2 regions of the Streptomyces sp. NPDC100445 genome follow, and region 2 is predicted to be linked to the other one. Evidence: riboswitches for the same ligand, from Rfam matches in the RefSeq annotation. Region 2 holds a riboswitch; the other holds the start of a gene.
The links. Region 2 has a riboswitch for ZMP and ZTP ahead of ACIQVT_RS04060 (bifunctional 5,10-methylenetetrahydrofolate dehydrogenase/5,10-methenyltetrahydrofolate cyclohydrolase). Riboswitches for the same ligand answer to the same signal wherever they lie in the genome.
Positions count from the first base shown of each region.

Region 1: another riboswitch for ZMP and ZTP. It lies ahead of ACIQVT_RS11565 (glycine hydroxymethyltransferase); the one in region 2 lies ahead of ACIQVT_RS04060 (bifunctional 5,10-methylenetetrahydrofolate dehydrogenase/5,10-methenyltetrahydrofolate cyclohydrolase).

Region 1 covers NZ_JBIVZV010000003.1:561,558-569,133, forward strand. Annotated here, with positions in the region: gene ACIQVT_RS11555 (2'-5' RNA ligase family protein) at 1-169, opposite strand, end outside; gene trpS (tryptophan--tRNA ligase) at 329-1,342, opposite strand; gene ACIQVT_RS11565 (glycine hydroxymethyltransferase) at 1,444-2,898, opposite strand; ZMP/ZTP riboswitch at 2,931-3,021, opposite strand; gene ACIQVT_RS11570 (glutathionylspermidine synthase family protein) at 3,123-4,307, opposite strand; gene ACIQVT_RS11575 (hypothetical protein) at 4,321-4,725, opposite strand; gene ACIQVT_RS11580 (hypothetical protein) at 4,843-5,679, shown strand; gene ACIQVT_RS11585 (PLP-dependent aminotransferase family protein) at 5,751-7,151, opposite strand; gene ACIQVT_RS11590 (carboxymuconolactone decarboxylase family protein) at 7,198-7,576, shown strand, end outside.
Region 2 covers NZ_JBIVZV010000001.1:909,972-917,547, forward strand. Annotated here, with positions in the region: gene ACIQVT_RS04030 (SDR family NAD(P)-dependent oxidoreductase) at 1-672, opposite strand, end outside; gene ACIQVT_RS04035 (DUF4180 domain-containing protein) at 718-1,086, opposite strand; gene ACIQVT_RS04040 (MBL fold metallo-hydrolase) at 1,143-1,772, opposite strand; gene ACIQVT_RS04045 (S-(hydroxymethyl)mycothiol dehydrogenase) at 1,772-2,860, opposite strand; gene ACIQVT_RS04050 (hypothetical protein) at 3,054-3,356, opposite strand; gene ACIQVT_RS04055 (nuclear transport factor 2 family protein) at 3,527-3,892, shown strand; ZMP/ZTP riboswitch at 3,981-4,061, shown strand; gene ACIQVT_RS04060 (bifunctional 5,10-methylenetetrahydrofolate dehydrogenase/5,10-methenyltetrahydrofolate cyclohydrolase) at 4,088-4,936, shown strand; gene ACIQVT_RS04065 (CU044_5270 family protein) at 4,983-5,963, opposite strand; partial or broken gene ACIQVT_RS04070 (RNA polymerase sigma factor) at 6,373-6,873, opposite strand; gene ctaD (cytochrome c oxidase subunit I) at 6,923-7,576, shown strand, end outside.

The sequences.
Region 1 (7,576 bases), on a different contig from region 2:
CGTCGACGGCCGGCAGGTCCGCCTCGTCCACCTCGGTCGGCGGCAGCAGCGTGACGTGCGTGGGGATGCCGTGAGCCGCGGCGTCGCCGAAGCCCGCGCGCCGCTCCTGGAGCAGGCTGCCGTGAGGCTCCGGGACCGCGATCGACACGCCGATCGTTACGGTCCCCACGTCATCTCCTTCGTCGCGTTCGTCGCGTTCGTCGTCGTCCCGGCCGTCCCGTCCCGGCCGTCGGCTATCGACTGTACGGCCACGGGTGTCCCGTCGGCAGGCGCACCGCGAGTGATGTGCAGCGCTCCGCCCGCCGGGACATGTGTGCGGTCGTGCGCCTCAGTGCTTGGCGGGCAGGAAACCCACGCGGTCGTACGTCTGAGCGAGTGTTTCGGCGGCGACGGCGCGCGCCTTCTCGGCGCCCTTGGCCAGGACGGAGTCGAGCGTCTCGGGGTCGTCCAGGTACTGCTGGGTGCGCTCGCGGAACGGCGTCACGAACTCGACCATGATCTCGGCCAGGTCGGTCTTGAGCGCGCCGTACATCTTGCCCTCGTACTCCCGCTCCAGCTCGGCGACCGGCTTGCCGGTGAGCGTGGAGACAATGGTGAGCAGGTTGGACACGCCCGGCTTGTTCTCGGGGTCGTAGCGGATCACCGTGTCGGTGTCGGTGACCGCGCTCTTCACCTTCTTCGCCGTGGCCTTCGGCTCGTCCAGGAGGTTGATGAGGCCCTTCGGCGTGGACGCCGACTTGCTCATCTTGACCGTCGGGTCCTGGAGGTCGTAGATCTTCGCCGTCTCGCGCAGGATGTACGGCTCCGGGACCGTGAACGTCGCGCCGAAGCGGCCGTTGAACCGCTCGGCGAGGTCGCGGGTCAGCTCGATGTGCTGGCGCTGGTCCTCGCCGACGGGCACCTGGTTGGCCTGGTACAGCAGGATGTCGGCGACCTGGAGGACCGGGTAGGTGAACAGGCCGACGGAGGCGCGGTCGGCGCCCTGCCTGGCGGACTTGTCCTTGAACTGGGTCATCCGGCTGGCCTCGCCGAAACCGGTCAGGCAGTTCATGACCCAGGCGAGCTGCGCGTGCTCGGGGACGTGGCTCTGCACGAACAGCGTGCAGCGGTCCGGGTCCAGGCCGGCGGCGAGCAGCTGGGCGGCGGCGAGGCGGGTGTTGGCCCGCAGCTCGGCCGGGTCCTGCGGCACCGTGATCGCGTGCAGGTCGACGACCATGTAGAACGCGTCGTGGGACTCCTGGAGGGCCACCCACTGGCGGACGGCGCCGAGGTAGTTGCCGAGGTGGAACGAGCCTGCGGTGGGCTGGATTCCGGAGAGCACGCGGGGTCGGTCAGTGGCCATGTTTTTCATTGTCGCAGAGAGTGCGGGAGCTTCGGTGCGGTGGGGAACCGCGGGCCGGGACGGGCCGGCGGCGCGGTTCCCCGAGCGGGTGCCGGGGCCGCTCAGCCCAGGTCGACCTCCGGGTACAGCGGGAAGCCCGCGACCAGGTCGGTGGCGCGTCCGGCGATCTCCCGCGCCACCTTCTCCTCCAGGACGTGGGCGGCGCGCGAGGGGGCGCCGGACTTGGTGGTGCCCGGCTCGGTGGCGGTCAGGACGCGGTCGATCAGCCCGGCCACCTCGTCCATCTCGGCGGTGCCCAGGCCGCGGGTGGTGAGCGCGGGGGTGCCGACGCGGATGCCGGAGGTGTACCAGGCCCCGTTCGGGTCGGCCGGGATGGCGTTGCGGTTGGTGACGATGCCCGAGTCGAGGAGCGCCGCCTCGGCCTGCCGGCCGGTGAGGCCGTAGGAGGTGGCCACGTCGATCAGGTTGAGGTGGTTGTCCGTGCCGCCCGTGACCAGGGTGGCGCCGCGGCGCATCAGGCCCTCGGCGAGCGCGCGGGAGTTGTCGACGATCCGCTGGGCGTAGTCCTGGAACGCGGGCCGGCGGGCCTCGGCGAGGGCGACGGCCTTGGCGGCCATGACGTGCGGGAGGGGACCGCCGAGGACCATCGGGCAGCCCCGGTCGACCTGGTCCTTCAGGGAGTCGTCGCACAGCACCATGCCGCCGCGCGGGCCGCGCAGGGACTTGTGGGTGGTCGTGGTGACGATCTGCGCGTGCGGCACCGGGTCGAAGTCGCCGGTGAGGACCTTGCCGGCGACCAGACCGGCGAAGTGCGCCATGTCGACCATGAGGGTGGCGCCGACCTCGTCGGCGATCTCCCGCATGCGCCGGAAGTCCACCAGCCGGGGGTAGGCGGAGTAGCCGGCGACGATGATCAGCGGCTTGAACTCGCGGGCCTGGGCGCGCAGGGCGTCGTAGTCGATCAGGCCGGTGGCCGGGTCGGTGCCGTAGGAGCGCTGGTCGAACATCTTGCCGGAGATGTTCGGGCGGAAGCCGTGGGTGAGGTGGCCGCCGGCGTCCAGGGACATGCCGAGCATGCGCTGGTTGCCGAAGGCGCGGCGCAGCTCGGCCCAGTCGGCGTCGGTCAGGTCGTTGATCTGGCGGACGCCGGTCCGCTCCAGGAAGGGCGCCTCGACGCGGTCGGCGAGGACGGCCCAGAAGGCGACGAGGTTGGCGTCGATGCCGGAATGCGGCTGAACGTAGGCGTGGCGGGCGCCGAACAGCTCGCGGGCGTGTTCGGCGGCGAGGGACTCGACGGTGTCGACGTTGCGGCAGCCGGCGTAGAAGCGGCGGCCGACGGTGCCCTCGGCGTACTTGTCGCTGAACCAGTTGCCCATGGCGAGCAGGGTCGCCGGGGAGGCGTAGTTCTCGGAGGCGATCAGCTTCAGCATCTCGCGCTGGTCGGCGACCTCCTGGCCGATGGCGTCGGCGACGCGCGGCTCGACGGCGCGGACCACGTCGAGGGCGGCGCGGAAGGCCGTGGACTCGGTGGAGAGGGGGGCGGAATTCTCGGGCATCGGGACCTCCGGACGGCGTGCGTACAGCGTTCACGTTCGGCCCAGGCGCACGGCACTCTTTCCGGCTCGGACCGCTCCCCGATGGTCCGTCCCATCCCAAGCGCGCCAGTCACGGCCCGCTCGTCAGCCTACCCGGCGCACCGGACGGCGCCGGGTGCGCGTCCACCATGCGAGCGAGCGGGCCGGCCCCGGTGCCCGGTGCCCGGTGCCCGGTGCCCGGTGGGTCAGAGGATCACGTGGGGCAGGAAGCGGGCGTACCCGTCGGTGATCAGGCCGGCGGACTCGCGCAGGCCGAGGCCGGCCGGCTCGTCCCGGACGACCCAGGCGCCGAGGACGACGTGGTTGCCGTCGAAGGCGGGCAGGGGCGCGAGCCGCTGGTAGCAGCAGGGGTCTTCCCGGACGGCGGCGGGCGCGCCCGGCTCGTGCACGGTGACGCCCTCGCCCTCCCGGCCGAGGAGCGGCTTGGCGACGTAGCCGGTGGTCGCGGCCAGCTCTCGGGGGCCGTCCAGGTAGGCGGGCAGGAGATTGCGATGGCCGGGGTACAGCTCCCAGAGGACCGCCAGCAGGGCCTTGTTGCTCAGCAGCATCTTCCAGGCGGGTTCGATCCACAGGGTGGTGCCGGTGCCGCCGCCGTTGTCCAGGGTGTCCAGGACGTGCCGGCCGAAGGCGTCGGTGGTGAGCCATTCCCAGGGGTAGAGCTTGAACAGGGCGCGGATGAAGCCGAGCCGGTTGTCGACGAAGCGGCCGGAGAGGGTGTCCCAGCCGATCTCCTCCATGGTGAGCCAGTCGGTTCTCAGGCCGGCCTGTTCGGCGGTCTCCTTCAGGTAGGCGACCGTCATCAGGTCCTCGCCGAGCTCGTCGGCCGAGGAGTGCGCGAAGTGCAGGGGGCTGCCGGGCGGCAGGAGCGCGGCCTGGGCGCGCCAGGCGTCGACCAGCCGTTCGTGCAGGCAGTTCCACTGGTCGGCGCCGGGGAAGCGGTCCTCCATCCAGAACCACTGCGGTGCGGCGGCCTCCACCAGGGAGGTCGGGGTGTCGGCGTTGTACTCCAGCAGCCTGGCCGGTCCCGTGCCGTCGTAGTGCAGGTCGAAGCGGCCGTACACGGACGGCAGTTCCTCCCGGCGGTGCCAGGACTCGGCGACGGCGGCGGCCACCCGCGGGTCGGTGATGCCGAGGTCGGCGAACCGGTCCTCGGCCACGATGTGCCCGGCCGCCGCCAGACACATGCGGTGCAGATCGGCGACGGTCTCCTCCAGCGCCTCGACCTCGTCCGGGGAGAAGACGTAGTAGGCGCTCTCGTCCCAGTAGGGGCGCAGGGAGCCGTCGGGGTGGCGGGTGAGGGGGTAGATCAGGCTCTGTGCCTCGACGGTGCGCTGCCAGCCTGGGCGCGGGGTGATGGTGCGGCGTTCCATGCTCGTGTCCCCGTCAGCCGCCGGAGCCGCCCTTGCCGCCGCCGAAGCCGCCGCGGTGCACCCCGCTGCCGTGGTGGTCGTCGTCCGACGAACCGCCGCCGCTCCGGCCGGGCTCGGTGAAGGAGCCGCCGTCGACCCAGCCGTGCTCCTCGTCGCCCTCGTAGTACCAGGCGGCGTCGGCCGACCCGCGCGGCGACCTCCCGGCGGTCTTCCGCCCCGCGCCCGTCCTCGACGAGGTCGCGCCGGTCCCGCAGTTCTTGTCGGAGACGACCTTGTAGCCCTTGGCGAGGCTGTGGCTGTCGCGGTCGACGCAGCGCTTGTCCGGCTCGGACGAGCAGGCCGTGAGGGCGGCGGCCAGCAGGCCCATCCCGCCGAGGACGACCGTGCCGGACCGCAGTCGCCGACGTGTGTCCGTCATGGTGGTGTCTCCGCCGTCCGCCGTTGTCTCCGGCCGACAGCCTAGGGACCGGTGTGCGCACCCGCACCGGCGACCCCCGCGTCCACGCTCGCCTAGAGTCACTGCGTGCTTCTCGGAATGGTGTGCGCCCTCGGCGCGGCGGTCTGCTTCGGTACGGCGACGGTGCTCCAGGCGGTGGCCGCGCGCGCGGCGGTCGCCGACGCGGACGGTGGTGACGGCGGGTCCGGCGCGCTGCTGCTGCGGGCGCTGCGGCAGTGGCGGTACCTGGCCGGGCTCGCGCTGGACGGGCTCGGGTTCCTGCTCCAGATCGCGGCCCTGCGATCGCTGCCGATCTACGCGGTGGGCGCGGCGCTGGCGGCGAGCCTCGCGGTGACGGCGGTGGTGGCGGCGCGGCTGCTGCGGGTCCGGCTGAGCGGGGTCGAGTGGGCCGCGGTGGGCGTGGTGTGCGCGGGACTGGCCCTGCTGGGGCTCGCCTCGGGCGCGGAGGGCGAGCGGGAGGGGCCCGGCTGGCTGCGGTACGCGATGGTCGCGGTGGCGGTGGGGGTGCTGCTGCTCAGCGCGGCCGGCGGGCGCCTGACGGGCCGGACCCGGGCGTTGCTCCTGGGGCTCGGCGCGGGGTTCGGGTTCGGGGTGGTGGAGGTGGCGGTCCGGCTGATCGACTCCCTGCACCCGGCCGAGCTGCTCACCAACCCGGCGACGTACGCCCTGCTGCTCGGCGGCGGCGCCGCGTTCCTGCTGCTCACCTCGGCCCTCCAGCGGGGCTCGGTGACCACCGCGACCGCCGGCATAGTCATCGGCGAGACGCTCGGCCCCGCCGCGGTGGGCGTGGTCTGGCTCGGCGACCGGACCCGGGAGGGCCTGGGCTGGCTGGCGGCCCTGGGCTTCGCGGTGGCGGTGGCGGGAGCCCTGCTGCTGGCCCGCTTCGGCGAGGCACCGGCGGCGGCGGAGAGCTGAGGACGCGGGACCGGCGTGGTCCCTGGGTCCTGTCTTGCGTCGCGCGGCGGTCGCGAATGGTCGGGCAGGGCCTACGGCAGTACCCGGCACAGGGCGCGCAGGGTGTCGGCCCAGGCGCTGTCCGGTGGGGTGCCGTAGCCGACGACCAGGGCGTCCAGGGGGGTGGCGCGGGCCTGGGGGTGGCGGTGGAAGGCGAGGCCGTGCAGGGCCAGGCCCTGCCGGGCGGCGGCCCGGACCACCGGCTGTTCCGTGCCCGGCGGCAGGCGCAGCACCGCGTGCAGGCCGGCCGCGATGCCCGTGACCCGCACGCCCGGCGCGTGGCCGGCGACGGCCTCGGCGAGGGCGTCGCGGCGGCGCCGGTAGCGCAGGCGGGCGGAGCGGACGTGGCGGTCGTACGCGCCGGAGGTGAGGAACTCGGCGAGGGTGAGCTGGTCCAGGGCGCCCACCGTGTCGGTGTGGCCCTTCGCCGCGGTCGCCTCCTCGGCCAGGGCCGGTGGCAGCACCATCCATCCCAGGCGCAGTCCGGGGGCGAGGGACTTGCTGGCGGTGCCGAGGTGGACGACCCGGTCGGGGTCCAGGCCCTGGAGGGCGCCGACGGGCTGGCGGTCGTAGCGGAACTCGCCGTCGTAGTCGTCCTCCAGCACCAGTCCGCCGGTGCGGCGCGCCCAGTCGACGACGGCGGCCCGGCGGTCGGGGTGCAGGGCGGTGCCCATGGGGAACTGGTGGGCGGGGGTGAGCAGGACCGCGCCCGCGTCGCCCGGTGCCCGCGGGTCGGTGCCGAGTTCGTCGTAGGGCAGCGCGGGCGTGGCGAGGCCGGCGTTCCCCAGCAGCCGCCAGTACACGTCGAGGCCGTACGACTCGACCGCCACCGCCTCGACGCCGCGCGCCCGCAGCACCTTGCCGAGGATGCCCAGGGCGTGCGAGAAGCCCGCGGTGATCACGACGGTCTCCGGGGTGGCGCGGACGCCCCGGGCGCGGGCGAGGTAGCCGGCGAGGGCGGTGCGCAGTTCGGGACGGCCGCGCGGGTCGCCGTAGCCGAGGGCCTGGAAGGGGGCGGTGGCCAGGGCGCGGCGGGCGGCCCGGAGCCATTCGGTGCGCGGGAAGGAGGCGAGGTCCGGGGAGCCGGGGGTGAGGTCGTGGACCGGGGCCGGGGTGGCGCGGCGGGGCGCGGGGCGGCCGGCGGGGGCGGGCGGGGCGCTGTGGGGCACGCCGGCGGCGACGCGGGTGCCGGAGCCCTGCCGGGCGGTGAGCCAGCCCTCGGCGACCAGGTCGGCGTAGGTCTCGGCGACGGTGTTGCGGGCGACGCCGAGGTCGGCGGCGAGGGTGCGGGAGGACGGCAGGCGGGTGCCGGGGGTGAGGCGGCCGGTGCGGACGGCGTCCCGCAGGGCGTCGGTCAGGCCGCGGCGCAGCCCACCGGAGCGGGCGGGTTCGAGGTGCAGGTCGACGCCCAGAGTGGCCCAAGGTCTTGCCATGGAAATGGACCATACTCCCGGGCTGCCCCGCTTCTAGGGTCGAGGCATGAGCACTACGCAGGAGAGCGGCGTCCACGCCGCCGAGGAAGCCCCGCGGCTGGGCTGGGCCGAGCACGCACCCGAGGTCTACAAGGCGATGATCCGACTGGAGACCGCCGCGAAGAAGGGCCTGGACCCGGCGCTGTACGAGCTGGTGAAGATCCGCGCCTCCCAGATCAACCGCTGCGCGTTCTGCCTCGACATGCACACCCAGGACGCCCTCGCGGCCGGGGAGAGCGTCGGGCGGATCGTGCAGCTCAGCGCCTGGCAGGAGTCGCGGCACTTCTACACGGAGAAGGAACTGGCGGCCATCGAGCTGACCGAGGCGGTCACCGTACTGACCGACGGCTTCGTCCCGGACGAGGTGTACGGACGGGCCGCCGAGC
Region 2 (7,576 bases):
GGCGGCGATGTCCTCCGGCTCCCCGACCCGGCCCAGCGGGTACAGGCCGCGCACGGCGTCGAGTTCGCCGTCGCGTCCCTCCCACGCCGAGGTGCGGACCGTGCCCGGTGCCACGAGGTTGACCCGTACGCCCCGGGCGGCGGCGTGGCCGGCGAGGGTCCGGGTGAGGGAGCCCAGGCCGGCCTTGGCGGCGCTGTAGGCGTGGTTGCCGAAGTCCTGGAGGCCGTTGACGGAGCCGATGTTCACGATCGCCCCGCGGCCGGAGGCGGCGAGGTGGGGCAGCGCGGCCCGGCAGCAGCGGTAGGCGCCGGTGAGGGTGATGTCGAGGTCACGCCTCCACGCCTCGTCCGGGTCGTCCTCGAACAGTGGGACGTCCGGGGTGCAGTGGGCGGCGCTGCCGACCAGCACGTCGAGGGAGCCGAACACGGTGACGGCGCGGTCGACGGCCGCCTCGACGGCGTGGCGGTCGGCCACGTCGCAGGCGAACGCCTCGGCTGCCAGGCCCCGCCCGCGCAACGCGGCCGCGGTCCGCTCGGCCTCGGGCAGGTCCCGGTCGGTCACCAGGACCCGGCCGCCCTCCTCGGCGAGCCGCCGGGCCACGGCGGCTCCGATACCGCGGGCGGCGCCCGTCACGAGGATCCCGTGTCCCGCGAAGCGGGTCGCATCGGTCATGGACCGACAGTACGGCCGCCGCGGGCGCCTTTTCACCGGTACCGTCTATCCGCCCAGGCGGGTTCCCAGTTCCGCGGCGTCCGCGAGGAACCACAACTGCCGCCCCTGGTTGGACTCGTACACGAAGTCGCGCAGGGCCGTGCTCCGCGCGACGTGCCCGGAGATGTCACCGAGGACGGCGAGGCGCAGCCGGTAGTTCACGAACTTCTGGACGACGGCACCGGCGACCCCGGAGCCCAGCCGGAAGAAGTCCTCGGCGATCCGCTCCACGGGCACCGCGACCAACTCCGCCTCGTGCCCGAACGCGTCACCGATCAGGTCGAGCGCCGCGCTCTCCCCGTCGAGGACCGGGCCGTCGGGAGCGCAGTGCAGGACCCGTACGCCGTGGAGGGTGTCGATCGTCTGTGCGGTCATGGGGTGATCCTAGGATCACCCCGGGTGCCGCGTCCGCGATTTTTGTCCGGAATCCGTCAGTGCCCGCGCGCGATCCACTCCTCCAGGTGCGACGCCTCGGCCCCGATGGTCGTGGCGTCCCCGTGGCCCGTGAGCACCTTCGTCTCCGGCGGGAGGGTGAGGAGCCGGTCCCGGATGGAGTCGATGATCGTCGGGAAGTGCGAGTAGGAGCGCCCGGTGGCGCCCGGACCGCCCTGGAACAGGGTGTCGCCGGTGAACACGGCGCCGAGGCCCGGGTCGTACAGGCAGACGGCGCCCGGGGCGTGTCCGGGGGTGTGCAGGACGGTCAGGTCGGCGCCGGCGGCCTCGATGACCTGGCCGTCCGTGAGGTGCCGGTCGGGCTCGCGGTCGGGGTGGGTGAGGTGCCACAGCGGCAGGTCGTCGGGGTGGAGCCAGATCACCGCGCCGGTGCGGTCGGCCAGTTCCGGCGCCGCGTCGATGTGGTCGTTGTGCGCGTGGGTGCACACGATCGCGGTGAGCCGGCGGTCGCCGACGGCGCGGATCACGGCCTCGGCGTCGTGGGCGGCGTCGATGACGATCACCTCGTGATCGTCGCCGACGAGCCACACGTTGTTCTCGACGTCCCAGGTGCCGCCGTCCAGGGTGAACCGGCCGGCGGTGACGAGGCGCTCGACGCGGGCGGCCATCACAGCACCACCACCGAGCGCAGCACGTCGCCGTGGTGCATCCGGTCGAACGCCTTCTCCACCTCGTCGAGCCGGATGGTCTCGGTGACGAACGCGTCGAGCGGGAGACGGCCCTGGAGGTGGAGGTCGATCAGCATGGGGAAGTCCCGGGAGGGCAGGCAGTCGCCGTACCAGGACGACTTCAGGGCACCGCCGCGGCCGAAGACGTCGAGCAGGGGCAGTTCGAGCTTCATCTCGGGGGTGGGGACGCCGACGAGGACGACCGTGCCGGCGAGGTCGCGGGCGTAGAACGCCTGCTGGTAGGTCTCGGGCCGGCCGACGGCGTCGATGACCACGTCGGCGCCGAACCCGCCGGTCAGTTCGCGGATCGCCTCGACCGGGTCGGTGCTCCGGGAGTTGACGGTGTGGGTGGCGCCGAGGGTGCGGGCCTTGTCCAGCTTGCGGTCGTCGATGTCCACGGCGATGACCTTCGAGGCCCCCGCCAGGTACGCTCCGGCGACGGCCGCGCCGCCGACACCGCCGCAGCCGATGACGGCGACCGAGTCGCCGCGGCCGACGTTCCCGGTGTTGACGGCGGCGCCGATGCCGGCCATCACCCCGCAGCCCAGCAGCCCGGCGACCGCCGGGGAGACGGCCGGGTCCACCTTGGTGCACTGGCCGGCCGCCACCAGCGTCTTCTCGGCGAACGCGCCGATCCCCAGTGCCGGGGAGAGTTCCTGCCCGGTCGCGGCGAGGGTCATCCTCTGCCGCGCGTTGTGGGTGTCGAAGCAGTACCAGGGCCGACCGCGCAGACAGGCCCGGCAATGCCCGCACACGGCACGCCAGTTCAGGACGACGAAGTCGCCGGGGGCGACATCGGTGACACCGGCGCCGACCGACTCCACGACACCGGCGGCCTCGTGGCCGAGCAGGAACGGGAAGTCGTCCGAGATGCCGCCCTGTTTGTAGTGCAGATCGGTGTGGCAGACCCCGCAGGCCTGGACGCGCACGACGGCCTCACCGGGTCCCGGGTCCGGGATGACGATCGTCTCGAGCCGTACGGGCTCGTCCTTCCCCGGTGCGATCACGCCGCGTACTTCCTGCGCCATGGCCTGGCCCCTTCCTTCGAAAACCTTCGCTGCCGACCCTACGCGCCGCCGCTCGGCGACGGGACGCTCCACGAGGGCGGCGGTGGATCCTTCCGGGCCCCGTACCCCGGGCGGCACCGCGCGCCGCCGGACGGGGCCCGGCAGCGCGGAGGGCCGCCCCGGCCCGGGACGGCCCTCTTGTCGGGGAGCGGACTCAGTGGATGGCGGAGACCAGGCCCAGCACGGGCGCGGCGGGCGCGAGGACCTGCTCCACCTGGTTCAGCTGGTTCAGCTCCTTGAGATGCTGGAGCGCCCCGAGCTGGTCGGTGACCCGCGGCACCCGCTCCTGCTCCGCCGCGGGGAGGCCGGCGCCGGGCAGGGAGTCCAGCGTGGACAGCGCGCCGAGCTTCTCGACGAGCGGTGCGCCGGCGCTTGCCGCGTTCGCCGACGGAACGGCGAGGCCGGCGATCCCGGCGGCCAGACCGACGGCGGCGGCGATACGTCGTGTTGAGATCATGCCCTCACCAACGGGCGCGGGCCCCGGCCGGACACGGGCGGTGGGCCCAGCTCACCCGTGAGGCGGAGCCGGCCGCCGCACTTGCCGTGGCCGTCCGGGCGGAGGAGCCTCGGAGGTGGGGTCCGTGCGGCCCGCCCTCGTCGGGCCGCGGGCGCCTGAAGGAGGTCACCATGGGCACCGCGACGGGGTCCTCGTTCGACTCCGAGACACTGCGCCGGGCCATAGAGGGGAACACCGGGAACACCCTTCTGTCGCTCTACACGGACGACGCGGAGATCCGCATCGTCGACCACCAGCATCAGCCCAGCAGCCCCACCGTCCTGCACGGCCGGGGCCAGATCGCCGAGTTGCTGGACGACGTCTACAGCCGTGACATGACCCACCGGCTCGAACGGTGCGTCGTGGAGGGCGAACACGCCGCCTACAGCGAGGCCTGCGAGTACGCGGACGGCACCCGCGTGCTCTCCGAGTCGATGATCACCCTGCGGGACGGGAAGATCGCCGACCAGCTCATGGTGCAGGCCTGGGACGAGTAGCCCCCGGCCCGGCACGTCCGGCACGTCCGGCAGCATCCCGAGGAGGAACACGCGGAGCCGGGCGTCGTACGCACACTCGGTTACCCTGTACGCGGGCCGTGACTGGCGCTGAGGTGGAGAACCACCGGGGAGCGGCCCGTGGTGGATGCCGCGCGCCTGGGCGAGAGACTCGATCCCAGCCCAGGAGTGTGCAGCATGACCCAGGCCCGCCTCATGGACGGTACCGCGCTCGCCCGCCGCGTCGTCGCGGACGCCGCGCAGAAGGCCGCCGCGATCACCGGCCGCACCGGCACCGCGCCCTGTCTCGCGACCGTGCTGGTCGGCGAGGACCCTGCCTCGGTGACATACGTTCGCATGAAGCGCAACCGCTGCCGGGAAGCCGGTGTGGAATCCCGGCACGTGGCGCTGCCCGCCGACACGACCACCGCCGAACTCGTGGCGAAGCTGCGGGAGTTGTCGGCGGACCCGGAGGTGCACGGCATCCTGCTCCAGCACCCGGTGGGCGAGCACGTCGACGAGCGGGCCGCGTTCGAGGCGATCGCCCCGGAGAAGGACGTCGACGGCGTCACCTTCGCCTCGTTCGCCGCGATGAGCTTCGGCCTGCCGGGATTCGTCTCCTGCACGCCCGGCGGCATCATGCGGCTGCTGGACGGGTACGGCGTCGACCCGGCCGGCAAGCGGGCCGTCGTGGTCGGCCGCAGCGCGATCCTCGGCAAGCCGGTGGGGATGCTGCTGCTGGCCCGGGACGCGACCGTGACGTACTGCCACTCGCGCACCCGGGACCTGTCTGCGGCGGTCCGCGAGGCCGACATCGTCGTCGCCGCCGTCGGCCGTCCGCGGCTCATCCGCGGGCAGGACGTCAAGCCCGGGGCGGTCGTGGTCGACGCGGGCTACAACCCGGGGAACGTCGGCGACGTCGACTTCGACTCTGCCGTGGAGCGGGCCGCGCTGATCACGCCGGTACCGGGCGGCGTCGGTCCCATGACCATCGCCACGCTGCTGGAGCAGACCGTGGACGCCGCCGCCCGGCAGCTCGGCGTGTGACGGAGCGGGCCCGCACGGGGGCCGGCGCCGGGCCGACCCCCCGTGGTCAGCGCATCCACACCCGGTAGTCCATCACGTCCCCCGCCTTCACCCCGTACTCCTCGTCGTCCCGGGTGAAGGTGGTCTCCAGGCCGAGGACGGCACCGGTGCGCGGGTCGAGGATCAGCATCCGCCGGCCGCCCTCGCCCGCGCCCCCGTACACGTACGCCTGCCCCGGCCGGCCCAGGCGGTCCGTCACCCGTCCGGCAGGCCGCAGCCCGTGGGCGTCCTCCAGTACCCGGACCAGCGCCGCGGACTCGCGGCCGCCCAGCGTCCAGTGGCTCAGCAACTCCTGCACGCCCTCGAACAATTCGGGGGTGTCCAAGGAGTCCGTGTGCACGGTCTCGGCCAGGTAGGCGCGCAGGGCGGCCGGCGTGTGCGGCGGGGGCGCCTCGGGCGGGGCGTCGCTCCAGCTCGGCGGATACGTGACCCGGCTGAGGACGTGGCCGTCGGCCACCAGGCGCGGATCGTCACCCTCGTCGGTGAGGACCGGGCGGCCCGGACGGCGCGGATCGGTCGCCACGACCAGCTCGGTGTGACTGTCGTCCGCGCGCCAGCGCACGACCCGCTCCTCGGGCAGGGTGACGGGCGGCCTGCTGTCGGCCATGCCGAGGCTCCACGACTGCATGTGCGTGCCCTTGCGCAGGCCCGGCGAGCCGTCGGCCGCGGCGGCCTCGGCCATCTCCGCCAGTTCCGCCAGCGGTACGGGCGTGGACCGGGCGTGGACGGCCAGGGGACGGGGCGCGGCGACGGCGGACTGGCCGTCCAGGCCGCCGAGCAGCGCGGCCGACGCCGTCGCCAGGACGACACCGGAGGCGGCCAGGCCCCACAGCAGCCGGACGCGCGGGGCGCGTCGCGCCGGTGCGGGCCGGTGCAACAGCCGCTCCAGCTGCCGCTCGGCACGGTGGCCCAGCGGACCGTCGGCGAAATCGGGACCGTCCGCCGGGACCGGGTTGGCGTGGCGGAGGAGATCGAGTTCGTCAGGCATGTCGGGGGTCCTCGCACGGGCATGCGTCGGCGATGGGCACGGGGTACGCCGAGGCGACGGACGGCGCCGCCCCGGCGAGGGCCGACCCCGGAACAGCCACACCGGCGGGCAGCGGGGCCGCGATGCGGTCGGGATCGGTGGGCTGGGAGTTCAGGTCGGCCCCGGCTGCGGGGTTGGGCGGCGCGACCCGGACCGGGCCCGTGGCCTGGCGGTGCGCGCCCGCCCCGCCGGCAGGCTTCGGCGGGGTTGGGTGGTCGGTGGGCGGCGTCGGGGTGGCCGGGTCGGCGGGGCCCGGGGCCCGGGTGCCGACGAAGCGCGGCGCCGTGGTCCGGGCGGGGCCCGAGGGGGTGGGCGGGGTCTCGGTGGGCCGGGACGCGGGCCGCGGGCCCGGACGCGGTGGGGCGTCCGGGGGTGTCAGGCGGTCTATCTCGGCGCGGAGCCGGCGGCGGGCACGGTGCAGGCGCATCACCGCCGCGCGGTGGCCGCAGCCGAGGGCGACCGCGATCTCCTCGGCGCCGAGTTCCTCCCAGGCGGCGAGGCGCAGCACCTCCCGGTCGGCCGGGGAGAGCCGGTCGAGGGCGTCGTGCACCCAGGCGCCCGGCGCCTCCGCGTCGGGGCCGGCCGTGATGTGCCGGCCGTGCGCGGCCTCGTCGTTGCCGAGCCGGTCCACCAGCCGGCGCCGCCGCCCGTAGCCGCGTACCGCGTTGGCCAGGCAGTTGCGGGCCACCCCGTACAGCCAGGGCAGCGACGCGGCCGGCAGGTCGGCCCGGCGCCGCCAGGCGACCGTGAACACCTCCGCCACCACTTCCTCCACCTCGCCGGTCCGCCCCTGAAGTCGCCGCGCGACATAGCGGCTGACCGCCCAGTAGTGCTCGCGATAGGCAGCGGCGAAGATCTCGTCGTTGCTCATGCTCGGTTCGTGTCCGGCAGTCCCCGGATCGTCACACCCTTCTTCCGTGATGCTCCTCGCGTCCCGCGAGTGTGACCGGCGCCGCCGCCGCGGACACAGGCGGGGCGTGAAGAGGATCAGAGACACCAGAGCCGTACAGTGGCTCACCAGCACCGATCACAAGACGATCGGCACGCTCTACTTGGTCACCGCGTTCGCGTTCTTCCTGGTCGGCGGCGTGATGGCGCTGCTCATGCGCGCCGAGCTGGCCCGGCCGGGCCTTCAGATCATGTCGAACGAGCAGTACAACCAGTTGTTCACGATGCACGGCACCGTGATGCTGCTGATGTTCGCCACCCCGCTGTTCGCGGGCTTCGCGAACTGGATCATGCCGCTCCAGATCGGCGCGCCCGACGTGGCGTTCCCGCGGCTGAACATGCTGGCCTACTGGCTGTACCTGTTCGGCTCGCTCGTCGCGGTGGCCGGCTTCCTCACCCCGCAGGGTGCCGCCGACTTCGGCTGGTTCGCATACGCCCCGCTGTCCGACGTGGTCCGGTCGCCGGGGGTGGGTTCGGACATGTGGATCATGGGTCTGGCCTTCTCCGGCTTCGGCACGATCCTCGGCTCGGTCAACTTCATCACCACGATCATCTGCATGCGCGCCCCCGGCATGACCATGTTCCGCATGCCGATCTTCGTGTGGAACGTGCTGCTGACCGGTGTG